Regions from separate parts of the Pararhizobium sp. DWP3-4 genome, predicted to be linked through region 1. Evidence: predicted binding sites of a transcription regulator. Region 1 holds the regulator's gene; the other holds the start of a gene.

The links. The regulator LexA, encoded in region 1, represses DNA repair genes until DNA is damaged. The targets are predictions, from matches to a motif close to TGTTCNNNNTGTGTTCNG.
Region 2: the regulator LexA is predicted to act here: its motif matches at 11,395-11,412, upstream of ACP7E6_RS19380 (putative DNA modification/repair radical SAM protein).

The regions. Positions count from the first base shown of each region.
Region 1 is NZ_JAFCXF010000001.1:1,040,639-1,055,682, reverse strand. It holds gene ACP7E6_RS05015 (hybrid sensor histidine kinase/response regulator) at 1-488, opposite strand, end outside; gene ACP7E6_RS05010 (response regulator) at 580-1,242, shown strand; gene ACP7E6_RS05005 (LysE family translocator) at 1,289-1,906, opposite strand; gene ACP7E6_RS05000 (hypothetical protein) at 2,362-2,580, shown strand; tRNA gene ACP7E6_RS04995 (tRNA-Cys) at 2,808-2,881, opposite strand; gene lexA (transcriptional repressor LexA) at 3,397-4,107, opposite strand; gene ACP7E6_RS04985 (hypothetical protein) at 4,642-4,920, opposite strand; tRNA gene ACP7E6_RS04980 (tRNA-Asn) at 5,140-5,214, shown strand; gene ACP7E6_RS04975 (APH(3'') family aminoglycoside O-phosphotransferase) at 5,596-6,384, shown strand; gene ACP7E6_RS04970 (LysE family translocator) at 6,468-7,100, shown strand; gene ACP7E6_RS04965 (cryptochrome/photolyase family protein) at 7,279-8,736, shown strand; gene ACP7E6_RS04960 (NAD(P)/FAD-dependent oxidoreductase) at 8,733-10,076, shown strand; gene ACP7E6_RS04955 (DUF1365 domain-containing protein) at 10,101-10,955, shown strand; gene ACP7E6_RS04950 (class I SAM-dependent methyltransferase) at 10,999-12,252, shown strand; gene ACP7E6_RS04945 (MFS transporter) at 12,245-13,585, shown strand; gene ACP7E6_RS04940 (SDR family NAD(P)-dependent oxidoreductase) at 13,620-14,462, opposite strand; gene ACP7E6_RS04935 (cupin domain-containing protein) at 14,571-15,044, opposite strand, start outside.
Region 2 is NZ_JAFCXF010000007.1:198,917-213,960, reverse strand. It holds gene ACP7E6_RS19435 (alpha-glucosidase/alpha-galactosidase) at 1-313, opposite strand, end outside; gene ACP7E6_RS19430 (ABC transporter ATP-binding protein) at 331-2,001, opposite strand; gene ACP7E6_RS19425 (ABC transporter permease) at 2,012-3,133, opposite strand; gene ACP7E6_RS19420 (ABC transporter permease) at 3,130-4,143, opposite strand; gene ACP7E6_RS19415 (ABC transporter substrate-binding protein) at 4,222-6,309, opposite strand; gene ACP7E6_RS19410 (alpha-glucosidase/alpha-galactosidase) at 6,485-7,957, opposite strand; gene ACP7E6_RS19405 (helix-turn-helix domain-containing protein) at 8,170-9,084, shown strand; gene ACP7E6_RS19400 (hypothetical protein) at 9,103-9,279, opposite strand; gene ACP7E6_RS19395 (flavin reductase family protein) at 9,579-10,130, shown strand; gene ACP7E6_RS19390 (pyridoxamine 5'-phosphate oxidase family protein) at 10,200-10,703, opposite strand; gene ACP7E6_RS19385 (type 1 glutamine amidotransferase domain-containing protein) at 10,728-11,288, opposite strand; gene ACP7E6_RS19380 (putative DNA modification/repair radical SAM protein) at 11,416-12,648, shown strand; gene ACP7E6_RS19375 (UdgX family uracil-DNA binding protein) at 12,648-14,147, shown strand; gene ACP7E6_RS19370 (NAD(P)/FAD-dependent oxidoreductase) at 14,150-15,044, opposite strand, start outside.

The DNA of each region.
Region 1 (15,044 bases):
AGCAGATAGACAGTGTCACTATCGCCTCCGCCCATCATGGCACGGGCCGCCAAGGGCAAAAGCATGGCGGCAAGCGAACCGATATAGGCGATCGGAAAAGCCGAGAGCGACGGGATGGCGCCGCAGACCAGCCCCGTCAGAACGATGGTCGTGAACGCTTGCAGTTGCGGTTGCGTTGACAGAAATCCGAACCATCCCAGCAGACCCCAGAGTGAACTCGAAACCCATGAGAGGATGGCAAAACCCCAAGCCCATGACCTCGAGTTTGCGACGGGCTGATCGGCCCCGCGCCTTGCGCGTTTGAAATATTGCCGCGAGACCAGTACGCGCGCAATGGTCAGGCCATAAATTGCCGCCATCCACCATAAAAGGACGCTGTCCGCGACGAAGTTCCACAACATGTATGCAACGGGAAGAGGAATGACGAAATTGGAAAACAGCACCGCGTAGGATTGGCGGTACAGGAGATCGACAAGATGGGGTTGCAATCGTTGCTCGGGGAGCATCGTAATCCTATTCTGATTCCCGGTCCCGTCAGACGGCGGCATTCCGGAACTCACTGTAAAACGGGTAGGCGATATGCGTGGGCTGTCCAGGGTTGTTCTTGCCGATGATCATGCGATTGTGCGTGAAGGCCTTAAAATGCTTCTATCGACGATCGAAGGGATCGCGGTCGTCGGTGAAGCGGCAGACGGAGACACCGTCGAGCGATTGCTCAAGGAAATCAAGACAGATCTTCTGATCCTCGACCTTGGGATGCCCGGCGTGGGCGGTTTCCAGTTTATCAGGACCATCCGAACCCGACGGCCCGGGCTGAAGATATTGATCATGACAGCCAATCTCGAACCTCGCTCCGTTCGCGCCGCCTTGGATGCGGGTGCTGACGGATATTTGACGAAAAGCGGTGACGCGAGCGAGTTGATGGCGGCGATCGAGGCCATGCGGCACGATGAACCCTATGTCGCCGAAGAGGTTCGTTTTGCTGTAGACCAAAAGAACAGGCCAGCCGTACCGCCCGGGCAAGGGACCGCTATCGGATTTCCCGCCGAACTGACCCGGCGTGAACAGCAGATGCTGGCGCTCATCCCGCATGGCGTAACCACACGCGACATCGCCGAACGTCTCGGCATCAGCCCACTCACAGCCCGCAAACATCGTGAAAACCTGATGCGAAAACTGGACCTGCACAGCGGCGCAGAACTGACGGCGTATGCTATTCGCCTAGGGTTGGCGGCAGGTTAGAAGGTCGCAGCCATGCCGTCCAGGTCCAGGTCCGGTGCCGGTTCGATCAGGCGCCCTTATGCGCCAGGGCGATGCCCAAGCCGATTAAAATCGATCCGCACGCTTTTGGAACGAGCCAGCTTGAACCGCCTGTGCCGACCCGTCCAAGGGCAAAGGATGCAATGCCGACGGCGACCAGGTCAGCGATGGACAAGGCCAGATTGACGATCAGACCAAGGATGAGAAACTGCAGCCACACAGGTGTGCCGGGTGCCGGGTCGATGAATTGCGGCAGGAAGGTCAGAAAAAACAGCGCGGTCTTGGGATTGAGGACCTCGACGACGATACTGTCACGCAGAACGCCGGGCGCTGCGTTGGCAATTTTTTCGCCGTCCCGCCGGCGGCCAAGAAACATGGTGACACCCAACCACACGAGATAGGCGGCGCCGGCGAATTTGATGACATTGTAAACGGCGGGCGCTTGGTCGAGAATCGCCGCCAAACCCAATGCTGTCGCGACGATATGAACGTAGCAGCCCAGATGAATACCGAAGGCCGCCATCAATCCGGCCCGCGGCCCGTGCGCCAGTGTCTGTGCCGTCATGTAGAGAATGGCAGGGCCTGGCATGCAAGCGAAAATCAGAGTCGCAAAGGCGAACGGCATCAACTGTTCCAGTGGCAACATAGCGGCTCCTCCAACCGGTAGCGCCGCCCCTTGTTCAGAACGGCGTTGATGAAGCCATCCCGGTCAAGCCGCGATTCTGTCATCGACGCCGGGAGAAATGCACGCAGGAGGGGTGCAAGAGACATACGGCAGGTGCCGTATTTCGGCATGAACAGGCAGTCGAACTGCCACCAGCGTTAACGGCGGGTTACCGCCATTGCTGGTGATCATTGGGGGCCGCAGCATCAAAATGCGTCATGCGCATTTCACAGGCGATGCATGCCGTGCGGATGGATGATGAGCAGTGATCGTTCGGTGCATATTATGGCGAGATTGTTTCCCCGGCTGCCAAATTATGTTATCGTCACTCCTACGCATTGAGTACGCATTCAGCAGTGGAGCGCCCGTGACCAGCGTGTTGCAGCGTCTGTTCCCCACTTGAACGTATGTGCTGCAAGCCGGCGAAGGAGAATGCAATGCATTACAGCGTGCAGTTTTTCACTTGGACCCCGAAGCAGGGCGTCCATCAGGTCGGATCCACCATCGAGATCGATGCGGTCAACCCGAAGCTTGCGGCCGTGTCACTGCTCGGACTTCGGCTGGACGAAACAGGTGCAGCCAAAAAACTGGCGGTACGCGTCTGGACGAAACCGGATGACAGCAAGGCCGATTGCGCCTGCTTCTATTATCATTGATTAGCCCCGGTCCGTGATATCCCGACCGCAACGGTGGACGCGGAACGCCCATCCATTGTTGCCGACTGCTTGTCTCTTCCTGATCAAGAGTGCCGGATTAAAACAACGGTCCAGAGGTTCTGCCTGAAAAAATCGCGTGGAAGGATTTGCTCGCGCCGTAATCGACCTTGGTCGAAACGGCAACGCCGTTGCTCGTTTCCGCCTGAGACTGACATCTGTGGGAAATTTGGAGGCCTCGCCCGGAATTGAACCGGGGTGCAAGGATTTGCAGTCCTCTGCGTCACCACTCCGCCACGAGGCCTCACGAGTTCAAATAGTCGAACTGTGGCGGCGGTTTAGAATGATCCTAGACAAATCGCAAGAGGATATTTCTCAAAAACGCTCTTGGCCAGTTCCGAAATGATATTTCCGATCTGTCGTCACAACCCTGAGGCGACGCTTAAGTTGGCCTCCGACAAACCGGAACGAGATCACAGCAGCCGATGAAAATTCGCAACGCCCCTGCCCTGATCGATTGGTGCATTACCGAAGGGAATGGAAGGCGGGTTTCGAAAGTCGCCCCATAGTCAGGCGCCATCTCCGCCGTGTTGAATGATGGAGCGGCCCCGCCGCTGGTTGACTTGGCTGAAACCAAGTCCTGCCAAGTACCAAGTTTGAAAGCAGCGCTGAGAAGACGTGATCTCAAATCCAACGCATCGCCAACGCCTTGTCGCTCCGAGCTCTGCGGCCGTTTTCCATCGTCATTCGAGTTTTTTTGCGTTGCAGTGCGCATCGCTCGGTTATCACCTGATCATGCGGGCAGAAGACGTGGTCCGTTCAATGGTAACGGCGGATCAGTCCGACAAGTTTCCCCTGTATCTTGACCCGGTCAGGCCCGAAGATGCGGGTTTCGTAGGCAGGGTTGGCGGCCTCCAGTGCGATCGACGCCCCTTTCCGTCGAAAACGCTTCAGCGTCGCTTCCTCGTCATCAACCAAAGCGACGACGATTTCGCCCGGGCTGGCGCTGTTCGTGTTGCGGATGATGACCGTGTCGCCATCCAGAATACCTGCCTCGATCATCGAATCGCCGCGTACTTCAAGTGCATAATGCTCGCCTGCGCCGACCATCTCGAGGGGCACGGAAATATCATGCGTGTTGTTCTGGATCGCCGAGATCGGCACACCGGCGGCAATCCTGCCCATCACCGGTATCGAGACCGTATCGCTGTTTGCGGCGGCTTTGGCGGGAGCTGCAGGGGCCGGTTGCACGCCAAGACTGCCCTGAATGATGCTCGGTGAAAAGCCCCGCTTGGGTTGGAGGCTCATCGAATAGGCCTCCGGCAACTTGATCACCTCCAGTGCACGCGCACGGTTGGGAAGGCGGCGGATAAACCCCCTCTCCTCAAGCGCTGTGATCAGCCGGTGAATGCCGGATTTTGAGGCCAGATCCAGCGCATCCTTCATTTCATCGAACGATGGAGGCACACCCGACTCTTTCATTCTTTCGTGAATGAACAGAAGCAGTTCCTGTTGCTTGCGGGTCAGCATGAACGATCACTCCAGAATCGAGAAACAAATCAAGAACGAACATTATCTGTTCCATATGTGTTCCGCAAGTGCTTAAAAATCATCGAATGTTTTCAAAGGGCACATGGCGACACAAACGATCGGATCGGGTCCTTTCATCCTACTGTTTTCACCGGAGTATTCCCGCTCGCGCAGAAGTGGGCCGTATTACAGAACCTCTGCACAACCTGGAGCGGTTCGTTTGTAAGGACCGTGGCTCCAAAAAAGACTGATGGATGTAATGGCACGGCATGTCGATGAGCGTGGCAATGTCGTTTTCGCCGGAAAAGACAAACCGAACCGCACAGCTAAATGCCAAAAGGCATGTCAGGATTTCTTGGGCGGCTGGTGTTGCTGGCTTTGAGGTGCGGGAATGTTTAGCAAGAGCACAGAGGTTAATGCCGCGACCCCGAGTCCAGGAGAATGCCCCGGCAGCCGGTGTGGCGACGCGGCCCAATCAAGGAACGATCGACACCCCCTAGCATGATGTCCTGAAACAGCAGCTGTTACGGTGTTCTAATTGGACGCTTGCCATTTTCGCGCCCACCACACCGATAGCCTGCGTCGCCGGCGCCTGACGAAGGCGAGATCATGCGACAGGACAAGGAACCCCAGCGGCACCATCCAGAATCCGAGGACCGGCAGAAACCCGAGGATGCCGCCAAAAATCAACGTGCCGCCGATGGTGATGCGCAATAGACGCGATTGCGGCAGCCGCATCCGCCATGAACCAATGACCAGTTCATGCGTTCGCGCGTCGATGCCGAATTTTTTCGTTTTTTGCGGTTCTGCCATATATTCCACCTATCAAGCGTAAAGCGCGTGCCCGTTATGCTACAGTCCCGCAATGCCAAGGGTTTGGCTCGCAGGCAGCCGGAATGCGCTGCCTCCCACAGATGGGAAGTTCTCCACAGTCTGACAAGATTGTGCGTTTTTTTTGAAAAACCGCTTGGCAAATCGGAAAAGCATTTGTATTAGCAGCCTCACTTCTGCAGGACATACCGCCGCAGATGATCCCTGGTAGCTCAGCGGTAGAGCATTCGACTGTTAATCGACAGGTCGCCGGTTCGAATCCGGCCCGGGGAGCCAGTTTTCAAAGGCCTTGCTGAAAAAGCAAGGCCTTTTTGATTCGAGGCGAATGGGTCGGCCGGTAACCGGCGTGGCATGGTAGTTTGCGGTATCATCGGTCATCGCCACCAGCGGGGCACCTAGCCCTTCGATCATCAACAGCAATGCAAAGGTCGCGGTGTTGTGTCGAATCTCAGCTTCACGAATGCACCGGTTTGGCAGAAGTCCCCGCGCCCTTCGACCTTTGTCAGCAAAAAGAAACCGCGCAAAAACCCGGCTTTCTGTTCAGTGACGGTGAAATTGCGGTTGCCAAAATCTATGTGGTGCGGGGGCGCAATTCGCCTTCGCTAAACAGGCCGTGGGGGATGATACGTGACTGACTTTCGATCCGGTACGGCCCGGTTGCCAGGATTTTCTCTGGGAAGCCAGTGGACTGCCTATCGTCACGGCGAATCGGGAGATGCGCTGTTTCGGCGTATCGATGGCAGCGCTTACGCCAAAGTGTCTACCGGCAGCGGCGTGGCGCTGCTGGATGCCGAGCGGCGGCGGACTGCATGGCTGTCCCCCTTCAGGATCGGATCTCCAACAGTTCTCGATTGGCAGGTGTCGGACGGTGTCGCATGCCTTGTGACAAGTGCGGTACCTGGCATTCCGGCAGATCAGCTCGAAGCGACGGAGCTGATCCGGGCATGGCCTTCTATTGCGGCAATGGTACGCGATCTGCATGCCATTCCGGTAAACGATTGCCCGTTTGAACGCAGCCTCCAAACCATGTTCGACCGGGCGGCCGACGTGGTTGGACGTGGCGGCGTCAATCCGGATTTTCTCGATCCGGATGATCACAACACACCGCCGCAGACCCTGCTTGACCGGGTAAGGGCAGAATTGTCCGAGCGGTTGGCGCAGGAAAGCCTTGACCGTGTCGTTTGCCATGGTGATGCCTGCATGCCGAACTTCATGATCGATCCGGAAACGCTTCGCTGCACCGGATTGATCGATCTCGGACGGTTGGGCGCGGCGGATCGCTACGTCGACTTTGCATTGCTTGTCGGCAATACCCGCGAGACATGGCGCATCGCTGAAGAAGTGCGGACTGCGCAAACTCGTCTGTTCGACATACACGCGATCGCGACTGCGGACAAAGCGCGGCTCGATTTCTATCTGCGTCTCGACCCGCTCACCTGGGGCTAGGCTCAGCGCAACGTACGCGCGACTTTCTGAAAATCCTGTTGTATAGATCAGGTCACAATCAGGACCCACGACAGGAGCGGACAATGCCGTCGATCGAGTTGCTTATCGCCTTCATCGCCACCACGGCGGTCTTTGCCTATATTCCCGGTCCGGCCATGCTCTATGCGGCGGCCCAGACGATTGCGCGTGGTCGCTGGTCCGGGCTGATGGCCACGCTTGGTATTCACCTCGGTGGCTACTTCCATGTCATTGCTGCGGCTGCAGGTCTGTCGATCCTGTTTCATGCCGTGCCGACGCTGTACATGATCGTCAAGTTTGCCGGTGCGGCCTATCTGATCTGGCTCGGCATTTCTCTTTTCCGTTCCAAGGTTGAGGGCGACACCACCCTGCCCGGCACCGCGCCGAAATCCGGGCGCCGCGCATTCTTCGAGAGCGTTACCGTCGAGGTCCTCAATCCCAAGACGGCGATTTTCTTCGTGGCTTTCCTGCCGCAATTCGTCGATGCGTCGGCCGCCTTCCCGGTCTGGCTGCAGCTGGCAATCCTTGGAACGATCGTCAACCTGATGTTTTCGTCGGCGGATATCGTCTGCGTGTTTCTGGCCGGTGCGGTGATGACCAAGCTGCGCCGTTCGAGCTCCGCGCAACGCCTGATGCAGCGCGCCGGTGGTACCATGCTGGTCGGTCTCGGGGCGCATCTGGCTTTCCAGAAAAGCTGAATCCTTCCGGCCTCCGGTGGCTGCGGCTGCCGCTTCATATAAAGAAGCGGCAGTTCCAATTTCGCTGGCGGTATTCGCCCGCAAAACGATGAAATAAAAAGCTTTCTCCGCGAAACCTTTGATCCGTTGCACCCGTATCTGCGTAGACTACGACGTTGGATACGTTGCGCGGATAAAAATGAACAACAATGACCTTTCCCACGAAAACCCTATCATCGTCTGGTTTCGCAAGGACCTGCGGCTGGACGACAATCATGCGCTTCATGCCGCAGCAAAAACCGGCCGCAGTATCATTCCCGTCTACATCCGCGAGCCTTCTCGGCACGGCACCGGGCCACTGGGCGCCGCACAGTCCTGGTGGCTTCATCATTCGCTGAAAGGCTTGGAAAAGGCGCTTGGTGACCTCGGAAGCCGGCTTGCCCTTCGCAGCGGCGAGCCGGATAGCGTATTGGCAAAGCTGATTGCTGAGACCGGCGCGTCAACCGTCCATTGGAATCGCCGCTACGACCCAAACGGCATCGCTGTCGATGGGCCACTGAAAGACACGTTGGTCTCCACGGGAATAACCGTAAAGAGTTTTGCCGGACAGCTTCTCCACGAGCCCACCCGGTTGAAGACGGGCTCCGGTACGCCCTACCGCGTCTATACGCCGTTCTGGCGCGCGCTCGAGGCATCCGGCGAGCCGGATCAGCCGCTCGAACGGCCAGATGTGCTGGTTGCGCCAGCCAAATGGCCTGACAGCGAGGATCTGGCCTCATGGGCGCTGTTGCCGACGGCTCCGGATTGGGCACAGACGTTTTCCGAAATCTGGACACCGGGCGAAACCGCTGCACTCGAACGGCTGGAGGCATTCGTCGAGGACGATCTTTCCGGATACAAGACCAGGCGCGATCTGCCGGGAACCGATGGCACGTCAAGGCTTTCGCCGCATCTGGCCATGGGGGAAATCTCCCCTGCCCGCATCTGGCACGCCACCCGCAATCTGCGGGATGTTCCCGCCGATGACTTGGTCACCTTTCGCAAGGAACTGGTCTGGCGCGATTTTTCCTACCACCTGCTCTTCCACAATCCGGATTTGCCGAGGGAAAATCTCAACCGGAAATATGACGCCTTCGCTTGGAGCGGAACCGACGACGATTTCAAGCGCTGGACGACGGGCCAAACCGGCTATCCGATCGTCGATGCCGGCATGCGCCAGCTTTGGCGGCACGGTACGATGCACAACCGCGTCCGCATGATCGCGGCATCCTTCCTGATCAAGGACCTGCTGATCGACTGGCGCCGGGGCGAGGCCTGGTTCCGGGATACGCTGGTGGATGCCGATCCCGCCTCCAACGCGGCAAGCTGGCAGTGGGTGGCCGGCAGCGGCACCGATGCGTCGCCTTTCTTCCGGATCTTCAATCCTGTCTTGCAGGGGGAAAAGTTCGATCCCGACGGCATCTACGTCAAAACCTTCGTGCCGGAACTCGCGGACCTGCCCGCAAAATTCGTGCACCGGCCCTTCGAGGCGTCTCGGAGCGTCCTCGATGCCGCCGGTCTAAGACTGGGGGATACATACCCGGAACCGATCGTCGACCATACGAAGGCACGCGACCGCGCACTCGCCGCCTATAACAAGATCAAGGACGCAGCATGAACGCCCTCTTTTCGCAAGGCCAACATCATATTTCTGGCCGCCGCCTGTCGATCGCGGTTATAGGCTCCGGCGTCTCGGGCAGCTCTGCCGCATGGGCGCTCAATCCCGTCCACGATGTCATTCTCTATGAACAGGATACTCGCCCCGGCGGTCACACGGCCACGGTCGATATCGACTACGATGGCACGCCGCTCTCCGTCGATACCGGTTTTATCGTCTATAACGAGGCCAATTATCCAAATCTTAAAGCGCTATTTTCAGAGCTGGACGTCACGACGCATAAGAGCGACATGAGCTTTTCGGTGTCGCTCGATCAGGGACGGCTGGAATGGAGCGGCGACAATCTGGCCACCGTCTTTGCCCAGAAGCGCAATCTCGTCCGCCCCTCTTTCCTGATGATGCTGCGCGAAATCCTCCGGTTCAACCGCATCTGCCTTGAAGATCGAAGCGCGGGTCTGCTCAAGGCCATGTCGATCGGCGATTATCTCAACTGGCGTGGCTTTTCACCCGGCTTCACCAACAACTATCTGGCGCCGATGGCAGCCGCGATCTGGTCGTCGCCGACAGCCAAGATGCTGGATTTTCCGGCTGAGAATTTCATTCAGTTCTTCGACAATCACCGGCTCATCTATTCCAAGCCGCACCCGTGGCGCACAGTTACCGGCGGCAGCCGAAACTATCTGCGCAAGCTGTTGCAGCCGCTTGGCGACCGCGTCCGTCTTGGATGCGGCGTGACATCAATCCGGCGGGAAGACGGCAGGGTGAGCATCACCGACGAGCGCGGCTCGACAAAAATCTTCGACAAGGTGATCATCGCCGCCCACAGCAACCAGGCACTGGCCATGCTTTCTGATCCCACACCCGCGGAAAGCGCGCTGCTGTCGGCCGTTCCCTATCATTCCAACCGGGTCATCCTGCACCGGGACACGGGATTGATGCCGAAACGGAAAAAAGTCTGGGCGTCCTGGAACTACCTGCGCTCGACCAAACCTTGCGGCTCGCAGGGCGTCGCCGTCAGCTACTGGATGAACCGCCTTCAGGGCATCGCGCCTCAGCACCCACTGTTTGTGACGCTGAACCCGGAACGCGAACCGGCACCGGGGACGGTATTTGCCGAATTCTCCTATGATCATCCGCAATTCGACGCAGGCTCCATGGCTGCCCAGCGCGCGCTGCAGGCAATCCAGGGCGACAACGGCACGTTCTTTGCCGGTGCCTGGACCGGGTACGGCTTTCATGAGGATGGCTTGGCCTCGGGGCTTGCGGCTGCAGAGGCGCTTGGCGGTATCATCCCCTGGCGCCAGCAGCTATCGTCCGTGTTCAAGGAGGCGGCAGAATAGATGCGCGCATCATCCGGATCGGACATGACAAAGAACGGCGCGCCTCCGCGGGCGGCTGCCGTGCTTTATGCCGGCCAGGTCATGCATCAGCGGATGAAACCGGTCGGTCATCGGTTCAGCTATCATGTGTTTTCGCTGATGATCGATCTCGACCGGCTGCCCGAGGCGGATGGAATGAGCAGGGTTTTCTCGGTCAATCGCCGCAATCTTCTGTCGTTTCACGAAAAGGATCATACGGGCGATAGCGGGGCGCCGCTGCGCAGCTATGTCGATGCGCTGCTGGCGAAGAACGGTTTGCCGGTGCGGCCCGCCCGTGTGCTTCTGGTCTGCTATCCGCGTATCCTCGGTCTCGTGTTCAACCCCTTGGCCGTTTATTACGCCTATGGCGAAAACGGTGCGTTGAGCGCGATGATCTACGAGGTGCGCAATACGTTCGGCGAACGCCACACCTATGTCTGCCCGATCGGGCCGGACGATGTGTCCGATGCCGGTGTTCGACAGCAATGCGACAAGTTGTTTCACGTCTCGCCCTTCATCCCCATGGACATGCGCTACCAGTTCCGCATGCTGCCTCCGGGAGACGAGATCCGCTGGCGTATTCTGGAAACAGACAAGGAGGGTCCGCTGCTCGCCGCAACCTTCTCCGGTGTTCAAGTACCGTTGCAGACAGGCAGGATTTTGCGTCTTGTTGCCCGCATTCCGCATCTTACACTCAAGATCGTTGCAGGGATTCACTGGGAAGCGTTGAAGCTTTGGATCAAAGGCCTCCGCTATATCCCGCGGCCGCAAGCGCCGGAACCAACCAGCGTCTGGAGAGAAGGGCGTAGAACAGGGAGCGGTTTTTCCCATGAATCTCAGGTTGGCGCTCCGGCGGAATGAGGTTATTTTGCGTCAAGAACAATGATTGCTGAGGATCTGTCGAATGAGTACAGCAGGCACCGGTTATTGTGATCCGAAAGACGGAGAACGTCTTTCAACAGAAAATTTATCACGCATTGTCAAAGGCTTACCAGCGAAAGCTCAGATGGTTTTGCGGGGTCTTGTGCATATGCAGGCTGGGTGTCTGAAGCTGACCTTGCCGGATAGACGTACCGTGGTGGTCAAGGGCAAGGCGCAGGGGCCTGTCGCTGCCGTGACGCTGCACAACTGGAACCTGCCGCAGCGGGCGCTGACCGGCGGTACCATCGCCGTTGCCGAAAGCTATATGGACGGCGACTGGGACAGCCCGGATGTCGGCGCGTTTCTGGAACTGTTTCTCGTCAATACCGATGTCGGCCGTAATTTTTCCAACGGCGCGCGCGGCGTGCTGCGTCTGGTCGAAAAATTCCGTCACTGGATGAATGCCAATACGAAATCGGGCTCCAAGAAGAACATTTCCGCCCATTATGATCTTGGCAATGCCTTCTACAAACAGTGGCTAGATCCAACGATGACCTATTCGTCGGCCCTCTATTCGACCGGTGCCAATGATCTGCAATCGGCCCAGCGCGCCAAGTACAAGGCCTTGGCGGATGCGGCCGGCATCGATGCCAGCCATCACGTGCTGGAGATCGGCTGCGGCTGGGGTGGGTTCGCCGAATATGCAGCAAGCGAGATCGGTTGCAAGGTGACCGGTCTGACGATCAGCCGCGAACAGCTGGCCTTCGCCAATGAGCGGATGAAGAATGCCGGCTTGTCCGACAAGGTCGAGATCAAGTTCCAGGATTATCGTGACGAGGCCGGAATCTATGACCGGATCGTCTCCATCGAGATGTTCGAGGCTGTCGGCGAAAAATATTGGCCGGCCTATTTTTCGCAGTTGCAGCGCTGCCTCAAGCCGGGCGGCAAGGCTGGGCTGCAGATCATCACCATCAAGCCGGAAGCCTACGAGGAATATCGCGCCAATCCGGATTTCATTCAGAAATACGTCTTTCCGGGCGGCATGCTGCCAACCCCGCAACATCTGATCGATCTCGGCCGCAAGGTGGGTTTGAAAATCAGCGGTGACTTCGGTTTCGGTCTGGATTACGCCCGCACGCTCGCCGAATGGCGCGAGCGCTTCTGGAGTGTCTGGGACAAGGTCGAACCGCTCGGTTTCGATATCCGCTTCAAACGGCTTTGGGAATTCTACCTGTTCTACTGCGAAGCCGGCTTTCGCGCCAAAAACATCGACGTTCGACAGATCGTCTATGAATAAGCCCACAGCCGGGGGTGTTGCCAGGACGCAGATCAGCCGGCGGCTGCTTTTCGCCTATGCTCTTCCTGCAGCACCGCTGGCAGCTCTCGGCCTGCCGCTATACTCGCTGGTTCCGACCTACTATACCGAAACACTCGGCCTGCCGATTGCATCCGTCGGATGGGCGCTGTTGCTGGTGCGGCTCTTCGATGCGATCACCGATCCCCTGGCAGGTTATGCGGCAGACCGGATCAATCCGGGTTTTGGCCGCCGCCGACTGCTTTTCCTGCTGTCCTTGCCGATCGCCGCCCTATCGGCCCTGATGCTGTATTGGCCTGCAGATGGCGCTGGTGTCGTGTGGCTCGCCGTCTGGGGCATGCTGACATCGCTGGGCTTCACGCTGGCGGTCGTGCCTTACTCCGCCTGGGGCGCCGAATTGGTCTCGGACTATCATGGCCGCACGCGGCTGACCTCGGCGCGGGAAGGCCTGACGCTGTTGGGCACGCTGGTCGCCATCGTGCTGCCCTTTGCGCTTGGGTTTGAACGGCAAGGATTTTCAGGGCTGGCCGTCCTCGGCGTCACCGTGGCGGTCTTACTGCTTGTCTTCGGCGGCTTGACCGTCTGGATCGTTCCGGAGCCCACGAACCTGACGCGAAACACCTTGCCTTTGAGGGAGGCACTGTCCTGTCTCGGTCGCAACAAGCCATTCCTGCGTTTGATCGCCGCTTTTTTCCTCAACGGCCTTGCCAACGGCATTCCGGCGACACTGTTCCTTTATTTCGTTTCGGCGCGCCTGCAACTGCCGGATATGCGCGGACCGCTGCTTTTTCTCTACTTCCTCAGTGCCGTCGCCGGCATCCCGCTTGCAGCGTGGACGGCGCGAAAGCTCGGCAAACACCGGGCATGGGCCATGGCGATGACCGTCGCCTGCGCCATATTTGCGGTAGCTCCCATGCTGCCGCCAGGAGCGCTCCTACCGTTTGCCCTGATCTGCGCTTCGACCGGGCTGCTGCTCGGTTTCGACCTGACGTTGCCGCCGTCGATCCAGGCCGATGTCATCGATGCCGATACCGCAGCCTCCGGTGATCAGCGAAGCGGCTTTTATTTTGCCGCATGGGGGCTTGCGACGAAGCTTTCATTGGCGGCCGGCGTGGGCGTCATCTTTCCACTGCTTGGGTACTTCGGTTTCGATCCGGCACCGGCAGCAAACAATAGCGCACCTGCGCTGTTCGCACTCGCGGCGATCTATGCCTGGGTTCCGGTCGTACTCAAACTTGCTGCTATCGCGCTGATGTGGAATTTCCCGCTGGACGAGACGGCACAGAAGAATCTGCGGTTGCGCATCCACCCATAAATGCGGTGGGATGGAACGGCTGGGCTGTGGGATATTACACAGCTTGAGGGTCTCGCTCCAACGTCTCGACGGCATGCCCGTCAGTGACCAGCGGCCGTGTCTTCCATCCGGTCGCCCTGTTGATCAGCCAGAAATAGAGGCCGTAAGGTAAGAGGTTGAGCAGCTTCATGACGTAGGTGAAGCGCCGTGGAAAGGTAATTTCGAAACCACTGGATTTCAGGCCCTCGGCAATGCGATCTGCCGCCACCTCGGCGCTGACCAGAGCCGGCATCGGAAATGCGTTCTTTGCCGTTGCTGCCGTTTCGACAAAGCCGGGATTGATGATCTGCAGGCGCACGCCGACTTTATCGAGATCAAATTTCAGGCTTTCAGCCATGTTGATCAATGCCGCCTTGGTGGCTCCGTATGCAGCGCTGGTCGGCAGTCCGCCATATCCCGTGACGGAGGACACAATGGCGATCTGCCCCTGCCCCCTCGCCTTCATATGGCGCACGGCCGGCAAAAGACAGTTGACCGTGCCGTTCAGGTTGACAGCAAACGTCTTTTCGAAATCCTCGCGGTGCAGGTCTTCCCCGTGAACGGCAATGTAGACGCCGGCATTCAGGACCGCGAGCACCATCGAACCGTGCTCATATTCGATAGCAGCCAGAATCCGTTCCATATCGCGTGGATCGGTAACGTCGCCATCAAGCACGATGATCTTGCCGGGCCCTGGTGATTCATGTTGCAGCTGGACCAGTTTTTCATGGTCGCGCGCGGTGACGACGACGTTGAAACCGTCCCTGATCAGCCGCAGCGCCAAAGCGCGGCCGATGCCGGAGCTTGCTCCCGTGACCCAGGCCAGACCCAACTCGGGGTGTGCGACAAACTCGGTCATGGGGTTTCCTCTCGCTGCTTCATCGCCGACCCCGGAAACCGGGATCACCAAACAATACGCGTTGAAATGTAGTTTGTTCCCGCATTCGGGCCATTGTTCGGCAAAACGTCAGCCGATCATGTCACCGAGCAATTGTCTCCATGAGCCAGTCAGCTTGACGGGGGCCTGGGAGACGGCAAAGCCGATGCAGGGGCATTCGGCTTCCGCCACGGGACGGTGGTCGATGCTTTCGTCCGCCACCGATATATCGCCCCTGGCGAAGCGCCCGCGTGTATCGTTGAAGGCGCCGTCGAGAACCAGCGAAAGCTCGTACCCTTCATGCGTATGGGCCGGAATCACGCGCCCAGGCTTCAGCCAGAAGAAGCTGACGTCGCAGCCGTCGATTTTTCCAAGGCTGTATTCCTTGAAACCCGGCAGTTTGCGTTTCCAGGGAATTTCTGCGGCATCGAGTCCGGCAAAGTCGCGAATGGCCTTGGGGAAAAGCGCCGTTTCCGGTTGCTCGAATGTCGTATCTGCCACTGCCACGGCTGCGGCCGCGAAAACGGCTCTCAGTGCGGTGTCTCTTGACTTGAGAGAAACCGG
Region 2 (15,044 bases), on a different contig from region 1:
ATTTCTTCGGCACTTCGAAATCGGTGACCGTGCAGGGCTCGTAGCCGCCGATCTGGAAGGCAACGACGACGAAATCTGCGCCTTCGAGAGCCTTCCTTTGATTGGAATGCTGCTCGATGGTGGCCTTGGCGCTGAGCGTCGAAACCAGCTTGCGGACGACGATTTCGCTTTCCTCCAGCCGCTGCGGATTGATGTCCATCAGGGCGATCCTGGCGCCCGACAGCGCCGGGCGCTGCAGCACGTCGCCGATGATGTTTTTCATGAACACGGTCGAGCCCGCGCCGATAAAGGTGATCTTGGGTTGTCTCGTCATGGATAGGCCTCTTTGCTTTAAGCGGCTACTTCGAAGGCGGCGCGGACGAGCCGTTCGGTGTAGGCGGTCTTGGGATGGGTAAGCACGTCTGCGACCGGACCCTCTTCGACGATCCTGCCATGCTGCATCACCACCACCCGGTGGCAGAGCGCGCGCACGACTTTCAGATCGTGGGAGATGAAGAGGTAGCTCAGTCCTTTGTCGTCCTGCAGCTTGCGCAGCAGCTCGATGATCTGGGCCTGCACCGAGAGATCGAGCGCCGAGGTGGGCTCGTCGAGCAGGATGAATTCCGGTTCGAGCGCGATCGCACGGGCAATGGCGATACGCTGGCGCTGGCCGCCGGAGAATTCGTGCGGGAAGCGTGACAGGATGTTGTTCGGCAGGCCGGCGCTGTTCAGCGCTTCCTTCACCCGCTCCAGACGCTCGTTGCGGGTTGCGCCGAGCCTGTTGACGATCAGGCCTTCCTCGATGATCTGGCCGACCGACATGCGCGGATTGAGCGAGGAGAACGGGTCCTGGAAAACGATCTGCATGCGCGAGCGCAAGGGACGCATTTCGTTGCGGGTCTTCTTTTCGATCGATTGGCCATCGAACAGGATTTCGCCGCCGTCTGCGGTGAGCAATTTTACCAGCGCCTGGCCGAAGGTGGTCTTTCCTGAGCCGGATTCGCCGACAATGCCGAGCGTCTCGTGGCGGTGAAGCTTGATCGACAGGCTGTCGACCGCGACCAGCTCCTTCAGCTGCGGCTTGAAGAAGCCACCGTGCTTGAGCATGAAGGAGACGCGCACATTGCGGCCTTCGAGGATGGCGGCGGAATCGACCGGCATCGGGTTGGCCATGCCCTTCGGCTCGGAATTGAGCAGGTGGCGGGTATAGGGATGCTGCGGGTTCTGGAAGAGCGCAGATGTGGTGTTGTGTTCCTTCACCTCGCCGTTCTGCATGACATAGACGTAGTCGGAGAACTGCCGCACGACGGTGAGGTCATGCGTGATCAGGATCACCGCCATGCCGAGCGTCTTCTGCAGGTCGCGGATGAGGTTGAGGATCTGCGCCTGCACGGTGACGTCGAGTGCGGTGGTCGGCTCGTCGGCGATCAGAACGTCGGGGCTGTTGGCGAGCGCCATGGCGATCATGATGCGCTGGCGCTGGCCGCCGGACAGCTGGTGCGGATACTGGTTGAGACGGGCTTCCGGATCCGGGATCTGCACCTGGCGCAACAGTTCCAGCGTGCGTTCCATCGCCTGTTTGCGGCTCATCTTCTGGTGCACGCGGATCGCTTCGATGATCTGGGCGCCGATCGTGTAGACGGGGTTGAGCGAGCTCATCGGCTCCTGGAAGATCATCGAGATGCGGTTGCCGCGCAGTGCACGGCGCTGGCGGTCGGAGAATTTCAGCACGTTCTTGCCGTCATAGGCGATGCTCGATTTGTCTGAGACCGAGGCGCGCTTGGTGAGCAGGCCCATGACGGTGCGGGCGGTTACCGATTTTCCCGAGCCGGATTCGCCGACAACCGCGATGGTCTCGCCGCGATAGAGCTGGAAGGAGACGTTCTTCACCGCATCGACCGATCCGCCCTCGACCTTGAAGGTGACGGCGACGTGGCGGGCGTCGATGATCGGTGCACCGACGGATGCGGCATGGTCGTGCCGTTGTTCGGGGGCGAGCGTGCTGATGTCCACGAGAGCCATGGTCGTCTCCTCAGTATGGGTCGACGGCGTCGCGCAGGCCGTCGCCCAGCGCATTGAACGCAAAGACGGTGATCAGCACGAAGGCCACGGGGGAAAGGATCCACGGATAGGACCCGATGACGGAATAGGTGGCGGTATCCTGCAGCATCAGCCCCCAGGACATCAGCGGCGGTTTGACCGCAAAGCCGAGGAAGCCGAGGAAGGATTCGAGCAGAACGACGCTCGGGATTGCCAGCGTCACCGAGACGATCACGTGGCTCATCACATTGGGGAAAATGTGCTGGAAGATGATGCGCCTATCGGTGGCGCCGATCGCCATGGCGGCCCGTACATATTCGATCCGGGCGAGCGCCAGCGTCTTGCCGCGCACCTCGCGCGACATCTGCGCCCAGCCGAGCGCCGACATGACGAAGATGACGAAGGCAAGGAAGACGTGGGTCGGCGCCGTCACCGGGATCAGCGAGGTCAGCGCCAGATAAAGCGGCAATTGCGGGAAGGCGAGAACCAGCTCGACGAAACGCTGCATCCAGATATCGAAGCGGCCGCCGAAATAGCCCGAGACCATGCCGACCGTGGTGCCGACGACGGTGACGATGAACACCACGGTCAGCGCGATCATCAGCGAGACGCGGGAGCCGTAGAAGATGCGCGACAGGACATCGCGGCCGAACTTGTCGGTGCCGAGGAAATTGACCGGCGTACCGTCTGTGGCGCCGAAGAAATGGCGGTCGGTCGGGATCAGGCCGAGCAGCCGGTAGCCAAAACCCTTGACGAAGAAACCGAGATTTTTCGGGTTGGCATAATCCGGACCGACGATCGGCTGGAAGGTGATCGGGTCAAGCTCGGTGCCTTCGCCGATCTGATAGGCGCGCGGCCAGACGAGGTTGCCCTCCTGATCGGTGATTGCGATCGTCTGCGGCGGGGCGAAGGCAACGCCGGTGAGTTTTGGATCGACGGGAGAAAAGAACTCGGCAAAGATCGTCATCAGCATCAAGAGGCAGACGAGGACGAGGCCTGCCATGCCGGTCCAGGAGCGTTTCAGGCGGCGCCAGACCAGCGCCGAATAGGTCTCGTTGCCATGGCTGGCCGGAGGTGCCGGGACGACGATGGTTGTTTGGACATCGGCTTTCATGCGTGCGCTCCTCCGCCCAGACGGACGCGCGGATCGAGCAGCGCCAAAAGCATGTCGGCGATGATGTTGCCGACGATCAGGGTTGCGGACAGAACCAGCATGAAGGTCGCGGTGACGTAGACGTCGCCGACCCACATGGAGCCGACAATGGCCGGGCCGACGGTCGGCAGAGCGAAGATGATCGCGGTCTCGATCTCGCCGGTCAGCATGTAAGGAAGCACGACGCCCTGATACATGACCAGCGGATGCAGCGCGTTCGGTACCGCGTGGCGCATGATGACGGCGCGTTCGGAGAGGCCCTTGGCGCGCGCGGTCTCGACATATTGGGCGTTCAGCGTATCGAGCAGATTGCCGCGCATGACGCGCATATTGTAGGCGAGGCCGCCGAATGTGGCGATGGCGATGACCGGCCAGACATGTTTCAAAAGATCGACGAATTTGTCCCATGACCAGGGCGCGCCGCCATATTTGGCGGAGTGGAAGCTGTTGATCTCGGTGACGTTGAAATGGAACACCATGATGTAGACGATGATCAGCGCCATCAGAAAGCGCGGCACCGTCATGCCGAGGAAGGATATGCCGGAGAGCAGGCTGTCGACCCAGGTATATTGCCGGGTGGCTGCAAGGATACCGAAGGTGATGCCGATGATGGAGGCGAGGATATGGCAGACCAGCGCCAAGGTCAGCGTGCGCGGCAGGCGTTCGCCGACGACCTCGGAAACGGGCTTGTTGTAGAACAGGCTATGGCCGAAATCGCCGCGGGTGACGATGCCGGTGATCCAGTTGACGTACTGGACGACCATCGGCTTATCCAGACCGTTGGCGATCTTGTAGGCCTGCGCCTGGGCGTCGGCTTCCTCGAAGGATGCGCCGCCCTGGTTGATCATCTGCGACCGGATGTAGTCGCTATAGTCGCCCGGCGGTGCCTGGATGATCGCGAAGGTGACGACGCTAAGCACGAAAAGAACGGGTATGGCTGACGCGATGCGCACAAGCAGAAATCGGAACATGGCTGTTAGGTTCTCTTGTGTGTTTCGGGATTTCTCCAGGCCGGGCTTTTGGCGCGGCCTGGGGAGCGAGTTTGCAGATCAGTTCATCGGGCCTTTTTCGCCGGGTTTGCCGGGCAGCTGCTGCGGGAACAGTTCGTAGTCTCCCTGCTTGTCGGCGGCGACGAACACTCGCTCGCGGATGATCGTGTCTTCCGCCCAGTTGAACATGAAGATCGGCGCGCCGACCGGAATGTTCGAGAAGCGCTTGTTGACGATCAGCGCGCCCGGATATTCGGTAAGCCCGACCGAGTTGACATTGGTGGTGGCGACCTTCTGGTACTGTTTCATCAGCTCCGTCCGCTCGTCATTGTCGTTTGAGGCAATGAACTTGTTGACGATATCGACAAGCTCCTGTTCGAACGGCATCAGATCAAGCTGTCCGCCTTCCGGCACCCGGTGGTTCCAGCTGGTGCGGGGGCCGGTTGCGGCCAGCTGCGGGGTGTTCTGCACCACGGATGACAGCTCGGCGCCGTTGCGCAGCACCATCCAGTCCCAGCGGCCGCCATAGTTGGCCGCATCGCGCTGCTTGCCGTCGAGCGCGTTGAGCACGACGCGGATGCCCAGCTGCTCCATCTGGCCGACGACCCCCTCGGCGAGGTTCTTGTCGGTATTGTAGTCGGAGGTGACCAAAAGCACGACCTCGACGTCCTTGCCGCCCAGCTTGTCTGCCGGATAGTTGACGAAGCCGTTGCCGTCCGTGTCTTTCAGGCCGGCCTTTTCGAGCAGCGCCTTGGCGCCTTCCAGATCGAACGGATAATAGACGGTCGACTGGCGGTCGTAGAAGCTGGTGCCGGACGACAAGCCGCCCGGATAGATCGCGGTGAACGGGCCTTTGACCAGAGATTCGCCGATCTTCTTGCGATCGACCGCCATGGTGATGGCCTTGCGGAAGTCTTCGTTGCGGTTGAGTTCGCGTACGGCCTGGCCGCGTTCGTCCGGTTCGCCCCAGCCGTTGCCGGAGAAGTTCATATAAAGATTGTAGCCGATCAGGCGGGCGCCGAAGGCGAGGCGGGCCGGTGCTGTTTCCTGCGCCGCGCGTTTCAGGCTTTCGACGAAATTCTCGGGCTGTTCGAGATTGGAGAAGTCGCCAGAGCCGGCAATCGCCTGCACGTCACGGTCGGCCCAGGTCGAGAGCTTATAGTGCAGCTCGTTGAGATAGGGCAGCTGGTTGCCGGCTTCGTCTACTTTCCAATAATAGGGATTGCGGCGCATGACGATGATGTCGTCCGGGCGGTATTCGACGGGAACCCAGGCACCCATGATCGGAATATTCAGGTATTCCGGCGGGAAGCCATTCTTGTACTGGTCGTAGGTGAAGCCCTCGGCGTATTTCGGATGCTTGGTCTTGAGGATATGGGCCGGACCCGGGCAGAACGTGCCATAGGCCATGGAATAGAGATATTGGCGGGGGAAGGCGTCCTTGAAGGTCCATTCGACGGTATTGGCATCGATGGCTTTCAGTGTCGTGCCTTCGCCGAAGGTTTCCGGCGTTGCGCCATTCAGCGGCGAGACGTTCGGGTCGACGACGTTGTCGTCCCAGTAGAACATCACGTCTTCGGAGGAAAAGGGAACGCCATCCGACCATTTAGCGCCTTCGATCAGGTGCATCGTCAGCTTGTGGCCGTCTTCCGACCATTCCCAGCTCTTCGCCAGGTTCGGAAGGGGTTCAACGTCCTTGGCCTCGACCTGATAGAGCGGTGCCGTGCGCGTCAGGCATTCGGACATTTCGATATCGATGCCGCCCCAGCCTTGCGTCTGTCCGGCGGAATAGTTCCAGCCTTCCGGACGTCCGCCGATGACATGGCGCATCGTGTCACCATAAACGCCGACTCCATCCGGCATATTGCCGGTCTTGAACACCAGCGGTTCCTTCGGCAGGCGCTCGGCAACCGGCGGCAGTTTGCCGGTCTTGACGAATTTCTCGGTAACCCAGTCGGGCTCGTGATATTCGGGCAGCGCCTTGTATTCGAGGATGGAATCGCGCGGCACATAGGTGATCTTGCCCTGCGCCGGGAAAGCCGGCTGTTCCGGCACTACGGTCGGCTCGGAAGCCATGGCCGTCACGGCGAATACCGACACGCCCAAAAGCAGCGCGCTGGTCGTTTTCAGATGGCGAAAGCTGTTCATTGTCGTTGTTTCTCCCTCATGCTTCAGGCCGGCCCGGTATGGGCGGCTCTCCTCCTAAAAGCACCCGGCGGAACAGCATCATGCCGTCTGCCGGAAGAGAGCGGGCGACGGATCGCCCACTCCCAGACCTGCCTCCTCCTCAGGAAAACGGGCCTTACGCGTTTGGCGCTGCAGCTCAGCTTGCAGCTTTAAGCTTCGTTGCTTCCTTCTCGGCGCGCAGCTCATCGATCGAGCGGACCTCGCGGCGGGCAACGCCCTTCCAGTCGCGGGTCTTGACGGTTCCCTTGGCCAGGCGCTCCTTGGCGGCCGGTACGGCGTGGGCGTATTGCGGCAGCCACTCGGCCTGGGCGATAACCATTTCATCGACCATCTGCCAGACCTCTTCCGGCGTGCAGATGGCGCCGACCAGCGGATCGTGCAGCACGGCCAGCTTCAAGAGATCGATGTCACCGGAGATGGCGGCGTGAACGGACATGCGCTGGACATTGATCGAGGACATGCAGGTGGCGGCGCAGGCTTCCGGCAGCGTGATGCCGGCGACCATGTTGATGCCGAAGCGATCGACGAAGCCAGGGCTCTCGATGATCGCGTCGGACGGCAGGTTGGTGATGACGCCATTGTTCTTGACGTTGAAATGGCCGCGGTAGACACGCCCGGTTTCCAACGCTTCGAGAATATGGCTGGCATGCTCGTTGGAACGGCGGGCCGGATCGATCGGTTTGCCTGCGTCTTCCAGGAACTGCGGATATTCTGTCTCGAACCAGTTGCGGGTTTCGGTCGAATGGCGCAGATAACCGCCGGTTTCGCCGTGGATCCAGTCGGACATATCGATCCAGCGGGTAATTTCCTCCGGCCGCTTGCGGTACCAGGGCAGGTATTCCGACAGATGGCCGTTGCTCTCGGTGGAATAGACGCCGAAACGCTTCAAGACGTCGATACGCAGCTTTTCCTGCTGCGAGAAGACCGGGTGCGCCTCAAAGGCTGCAACCAGCTCATCCTTGCCGATCCTGCGGCCCTTGACGCGGACATCGGTAAACCAAGTCTGGTGGTTGATGCCGGAGCAGACGTAATCCAGTTCGCCATCCTTGGCGCCGAGGATTTCGGCGATCTGTTCGGCGCCGTGCTGGACGCCGTGGCAGAGGCCGATCGTATCGACCTTGCCATATTCGATCGCCGCCCAAGTGTTCATCGCCATCGGGTTTGCATAGTTGAGGAATTTCGCGCCGGGCTCGGCCAGCTCGCGGATGTCCTTGCAGAAATCGAGGATGACCGGGATGTTGCGCTGGCCATAGAGAATGCCGCCGGCACAGATCGTGTCGCCGACGCATTGGTCGACGCCGTATTTCAAAGGAATGCGGATATCGTCGGCATAGGCAGCCAGTCCGCCGACACGCACGCAACTGATGATGTAGCGCGCACCGGCGATTGCCTCGCGGCGGTCGGTCGAGGCTGTCACCTTGGCCGGCAGGTTGTTGGATGACACGATCTTGTCGAGGATCGACTTGATCATGCCGAGATTGTGCTCGCTGATATCAGTGAGCGCGAACTCGACATCGCGGAATTCCGGCACGCAGAGAATGTCGGTGAAAAGTTTCTTGGTGAAGCCGACGCTGCCGGCGCCGATTATGGCTATCTTGAAGCTGCTCATGCTGTCCTCGTCGCTGGTCAATTGGTCCGGAAAAACGGAGTGGGTAAAATCCATGCGCGGAAAACAAGGCGCCTCTGGCGCATGTTGCCTGCCAAGTCTCCCTGCCGATACCACTCTAACGGGTTCATTTCGCCTTGTTGAAGGGCATCTTGCTTTGTTGAGGGGCATTATGCGTATAATGAAAGGTGCCGCCAGAGAGGTATTGTGCTTTCATGGGTAATTCTATGCTGAAACGACTGATCGAGAATGGACCGGTGATGCGGACGGTTTCGTTGCCGCGTGGACGCCACAGCCTGCACGCGATGCCGACCAGCACGGGTTACGAAATTCGCACTGATTCAACCTATGACTGGGATGGGCGCAAGCGCGGCCAGACACCGTTTACCGTGCTGCAGCATACGATTGGCGGAGCCGGAAACCTGCGATATGAGAACCGTACCTACCGCGTGCGCGAAGGCGAGACCCTGCTGGTGCTGGTGCCGCACAATCACCGCTACTGGCTGGAGCAGGACGGCCGCTGGGAGTTCTTCTGGATTTCCATGAATGGCGAGGAGGCGCTCCGCGTCAACAAGGCCATTCTGGCGACGACCGGGCCGATCCTCAACCTGAAACCGGAGACGATCGAGCGCCTTGCCGATTGCAGCTTGCGTTTGATTTCTGGCGGTGCCGATGCACCGGGCAGTGCCTCGGCCATCGCCTACGAATCGGCGATGGTGCTGTACGACGATGTTTTCGGCTCGCATCCGGTTTTCAGCCAGGAATACCGGACGATGCAGCATGTCATCGACCATATCATGGCCAATTTGCAGCATCCGCTGCCAGTCGAGAAACTGGCCGATGTCTCCGGTCTCAGCCGGGCGCATTTTTCGCGGGTGTTTGCAGCCAGCGAAGGCATGCCGCCGGCGGAATTCGTACTGCGCAAGCGGCTGCAACGCGCCACCAAGCTTTTGACCAAGGCCGCGCATCTGTCGGTTAAGGAAGTGGCTGTGATGTCGGGTTTCGAGGATTCGAACTATTTTGCAAAGGTGTTCCGCCGCTATTTTGGCGCCAGCCCGACGGAATTCCGCACCACGGGCATGTATTCCAGCATTGCCACCCATGGCCGGAGTGCGGCTGCGGCGGAATAGATCAGCTGGACCGACCGATCAGTAGAACAGGTGCCAAGGTGTCAGAAACGCGCGACTCAATTCCTGATCGCGCTCCTGCTCGAATTCGGTCTGCTCTTCACGGCTCTGGCGAACCGGCATTTCGACACGGATGGCTTTTTCCTTTTTCGCCGGAGGCGTCAGGTAGCCGAGGGTCATTCCGCCGTGATAAAACATTCCGTTCTCCGCTGTTTCCCTGGATCCGTTAACGGTCGTCAACACAATCCTGACACAATTGCACGCCCTGTCAATAGTCCATAAAATTACTGTCTTATTGTTCATTGCTGCGCTTCGGCATCATCCTACCGTCGCAGAAAACCCTGGTTTTCGTAAAATAATATAATCTATAAATTTTATGATGATTGAAAAACCGATCCAGCTTCACCGGCGGTGGCGGGCATTCTTTGCTTGAGACAGGGTCGTCTTTCGTGCGTAAATCCATGACCATGAATGAGACGGCAAAAGAGTGGACCCGCATGAATGTCGCTTTGAGAAATTCGCTGGAGCGGATCGCCCCGCGCCAGGAGCAGGCCTTTTCCCATGTGGCGGATGAGGATGCCTTGAAATCGGCCATGCGGCGGATGTCGGGCGGTGTCTCCGTGATCACCGCCGGCGTCGGCGACGAGCGCACCGGCGCGACCGTGACCTCGGCCACTGCGCTGTCCGTCGATCCGCCGACAATGATCGTCAATATCAACCGCAGTTCATCGAGCTGGCCGATCATCCGCCGCTATGGGCATTTCTGCGTCAATATCCTCAGCGCCGAGCAGCAGGACATCGCCGACCGCTTTGCCGGCAAGGGCGGTTTAAAGGGGATCGAGCGCTATGACGGGGCCGAATGGTTTACGCTGGCGAGCGGGGCTTCGGTTCTGCGCGGCGCGTTGGCCGGGATCGATTGCGAAGTCGATGAGATCATCGAACGCCACAGCCATGCGATCATTCTGGGCCGTGTCGTTTCCATCGTCGCGGGTGACGGACACTCGCTGGTCTACAGCAATGGCCGTTATGGCCGGGTATCCCTAGACTAAAATGCCCCGCCCGAGGGGACCCGGGCGAGGCGCTTCATCCGCACGATTGAGGGTCAGTGCGGGCGAAGGTCAGTGCGGCAGAGAGATCTGCGTGTGATAGCCGAGTTCCGGCTCCTTGCCGGTCAGGTTGGCCTTGGCAATTTCCCAGCCGAATTTCAGCGTGCTGTTGGTCGAAGCCCAGATAGCAACATCGTCAAGCTTCAGCTGCAGCATGGTCAGCGACGGATCGTCCTTGCCGCCTTCGAACCAGGCGGCCACCGGCGCCGACCAATATTTGTCGATATGGTTGCGGGATTTGACCTCGTCGATCGCACCGGCAAGGCACGCATGGTAATCATGATCCTTGCTGATGACGCAGAAATGCGCCCGGTCTCCGGTCCGCGCAGCCTGGATCAGATCGCTGTCGGTGCGGGTGAAAAACCAGATCGAATTGCTTTCCTTCTCGACGAACGGCGCCATCGGTTGCATATGCTGACCGGATCCTTCGACGCCCAGCATGCCGGCATGGACATCGTCAAGCACATCCCACAGCTGCTGTAGCGGATCGGTTTTCGTCTTCGATATATCAGCCATTGTCTTTCCTTTATCGATTGGGGATCAGGCGGCGCGGCGCTCGTGGCGGCCTTCTTCAATTTCCTCGACGATCTTTTTGACAAACGCGTCGAGGTCGTCCGGATTGCGGGAGGTGACAATGCCCTGGTCAGTGACGACGGGCTCGTTCGACCAGATGGCACCGGCATTTGTCATGTCGGTCTTGATCGAGATGTAGGAAGTCATCTTGCGGCCGCGCACGGCGTCGGCCTCGATCAGCAACCAGGGGGCATGGCAGATGGCGGCAACGATCTTGCCGGATGCGACGAACTCCTTGACGACGCGCATGGCAGCCTCGTCATGGCGCAGAATGTCCGGGTTCATCTGGCCACCGGGCAGGATCAGGGCGTCGAAATCTTCAATCTTCACGTCCTTGGCGAGGAGATCGACATTGACCGTGTCGCCCCAGTCCTTCTCGTTCCAGCTCTTGATCGGATCCGTGCCGATCGAAGCGATCTGGACGTCGGCGCCGCGCTTTTTCAGCTCGTCGAGCGGCACGCGCAGTTCCGAACGTTCGTAGCCATGGGTGGCGAGAATGAGGATTTTCGATTTGTCGATGAACGGCATTGCGCCATCTCCTTGTGCAAGCTTGGGGAGGGTTCGCGCTTACAACGGACGCCTTCGGCAATCGTTCCGATCTTTCGGTTTTTTCTCGCATTGACCAAGGGCGCATAAGAACGTATCATGAACAACCATGAAAAAATCGCTGAACGAACGGTTGGCCATCCTGTCCGATGCCGCCAAATACGATGCTTCCTGCGCCTCAAGCGGAACAGTGAAGCGGGACTCGTCGAAGTCCGGCGGGCTGGGATCGACGGAAGGGTCCGGCATTTGCCACGCCTATGCGCCGGACGGACGCTGCATTTCGCTGCTCAAGATCCTGATGACGAATTTCTGCATCTACGACTGCGCCTATTGCATCAACCGCTCGTCCAGCAATGTCGAGCGGGCGCGGTTCAGCGTCGAAGAAGTCGTCTGGCTGACGCTGGAATTCTACCGGCGCAATTATATCGAAGGCCTGTTCCTTTCGTCCGGGATCATCCGCTCGTCGGATTACACGATGGAGGAAATGGTCCGCATCGCCCGGGAATTGCGCGTCACCCATAATTTCGGCGGTTATATCCATCTGAAATCCATTCCAGAGGCTTCGCCGCTGCTGATCGAACAGGCGGGGCTCTATGCCGATCGCCTGTCGATCAATATCGAGCTGCCGACCGATACGGGCCTGACCCGGCTTGCGCCGGAAAAGCGGCCGGCCAATATCCGCAAGTCGATGGGCGAACTGAGGCTGAAGATCGAGGCTGCCAATGATCCGACGCTGCAGACCAAGCGGCGCAAGCGCTTCGTACCCGCCGGCCAGAGCACGCAGATGATCGTCGGAGCCGATCAGGCCAATGACAAGGTCATCCTCGGCACCAGCGCGCGACTCTATGGCAGCTATGGCCTGCGCCGGGTATATTACTCCGCGTTCAGCCCGATTCCCGATGCGTCGAAAAACCTGCCCTTGATCAAGCCTCCTTTGATGCGCGAGCACCGGCTGTACCAAGCCGACTGGCTCTACCGGTTCTATGGGTTCGGCATCGAGGAAATCACCGAAAATCAGCCGGACGGCATGCTGGACCTGAAGCTCGATCCGAAACTCGCCTGGGCGCTGGTCAACCGGCATCGCTTTCCGGTGAATATCAACTCGGCCGAACGCGAGATGCTGCTGCGGGTGCCGGGCCTGGGAACGAAGGCCGTCAACGGCATCCTCTCTGCCCGGCGTCACCGCCGTTTACGGCTGGAGGACCTGGCACGTCTGCATGTCTCGATCAAGAAGGTGCAGTCCTTCGTGGTGACCGAGGGCTGGACGCCGCACCGGCTGATCGATCGCTCCGATCTGCGGGCGATGTTCGAGCCCAAACCCGAACAGCTGGCGCTTTTGTGATGGCAACGGTCCTCCTGGAGGGGCGGGGAGATCTGACCGAGTGGCGGGAGGCTGCGCGGTCGCTGCTTCTTGCCCGCACGCAGCCGCGCACGATCGATTGGCGGTGCAGGAGCGATGCGGCAGGCGACCTGTTTGGACCTGCTGCCGGGGTGCCGGAGGCGCCTGTTGCCACTGCAGCGACCGTACCGGCCGTGACTGTCCCAAAAGCTTTCCTGTCATTGGCGCAGGCCGTGATCTGCCACAGCGATCCCTTGCGCTTCCAGCTTCTCTACCGGGTTCTCTTCCGGCTGCAGGAAGAGCGCACGCTTTTGGAAGTGCTCTCGGATGCGGATGTGGCGCAGTTGTGTGCGATGGAAAAATCCGTGCGGCGCGATTGCCACAAGATGACGGCTTTCGTCCGGTTCAAGGAGTTCGATATCGAGCAGGGTCATGCGCGACGGCGCTTTCTGGCCTGGTTCGAGCCCGATCATCACATCGTCGCCCGGGTGGCGCCGTTCTTCCAGCGCCGGTTTACCGACATGGACTGGATCATCGCCACGCCCAAGGGAACGGCGGCCTGGGATGGCGAAGTCCTGTCGGTTTCAACCGAACCGGCGGAAAATCCGATGCTGTCAGACAGCACCGATTTGCTGTGGCGCACCTATTTTTCGCACATCTTCAATCCGGCCCGTCTGAAGGTGAAGATGATGATGACGGAGATGCCGAAGAAATACTGGAAAAACCTGCCGGAGGCGGAGCTCATACCGGGCCTGATTGCCGGTGCCGAGGCGAGCGTCATCGCCATGGCCGAGCGGGCTGCCAGCGAGGCGCCGTTGTTTCACCAGCGGCTGCAGGCCATTGCCCAGGCCGAGCCGGAGATTGTCCAGCCGCCGGCAGGAACGCTCGAGGAGCTTCGCGAGGAGGCACGGCATTGCACCCGTTGCGCCCTGCATTGCAGTGCGACGCAGACTGTCTTTGGCGAGGGGCCGCAGGATGCCAGGATCATGATCGTCGGCGAGCAGCCGGGCGATCAGGAAGATCTGGCCGGCAGGCCTTTCGTCGGCCCGGCGGGCGCGGTGTTTAACACAGTTGCTCAGCAAGCAGGGCTGGATCGCAAGGACACCTATGTCACCAATGCAGTCAAGCATTTCAAATATGAACCGCGCGGCAAGCGCCGTATCCATAAGAAGCCGAATGCCGGCGAGGTGCAGCACTGCAAATGGTGGCTGACGCGGGAACTGGCCCTGGTCAAGCCGAAGCTGGTAGTGGCGATGGGATCAACCGCGCTGATGGCGCTGACCGACAGCCGGCAACGGCTTTCGGATCTGCGCGGCGAGATGCTGCAACTCGGCGCGGGGCAGTCGCTGCTTGTCACCGTGCATCCCGCCTATCTCCTGCGTATTCCGGATGAGGGGCGCAAGCATGAGGAAATGGCGCGTTTCCGCTCGGACATAGCTCGTGCTGCCGCATTCGGGCGACGGACAATGGCTGATGTCCGGCCGGAACAGCGCAACGGGTGATATCAGGCCGTCAATCTGAGCGGGCTGAATCGGGTTGGATCAAGCGCCTGTACGCCAAACCCTTCCGGATGGGGCTGGCGGGTCAACAGGCTTGCCGCCAAGGCGCCGAGGGCCGGTGAGGTGAGGATGCCGTAACCACCCTGGCCCGCCAGCCAGAAGAAATCCGGTTGATCGGGTGCGAAGCCGATGACGGGTAGTTTGTCCGGCGAGAAGCTGCGCATTCCGGCCCAGCTCTTGGCGACGCGGCGGACCGGGATGGTGGTTGCCTCCTCCACATAGTGTGCCGCCCAGGCGACATCGAGCTCCTCCGGCTGCACGTCACCGGGTTCGCAGGGTGTGGCATCGGCGGGGCTTGCGAACAGCCGGCCGGCGTCGGGCTTGATGTAGAAATCCTCGTCGATTTCGTTGATTTCCGGCATATCGGCGATATCGATTCCCTCCGGAACGTCAACCGTAATGGCCGTGCGGCGATGCGGGACGATGCCGAGCGGCTTGACGCCGAAGATTTCCGCAATTGGATCAGCCCATCCACCGGCGGCATTGACCACGGTCCTGGCACGGACGGGACCGGTTGATGTCTCGATGGTCCAGCCGTGGCCATCATGGCTGGCGGACAGAACGGCGTGGTGTTCGCGGATGTCTGCGCCGTTGCGGCGGGAGCCCTTCACATAACCCTGCATCAGGCTTTCGACTTCAATATCCCAGAAGTTGGGATCGTAGAACGCGGCTGCGGCGTAGCCCGGCTTCAGGATGGGCACGCGCGCCAGCATTTCCTCCTCGTCCAGCGGTTCAAGCTCTGGTGTGAAGGCAAGTTCGGCGCGGAAAACCTCTTCCAGCCGCGCTGCTTTTTCGGCGCTGGCGATCATCACGCCGCCGCGCTGCTTTAGAAGCGGAATA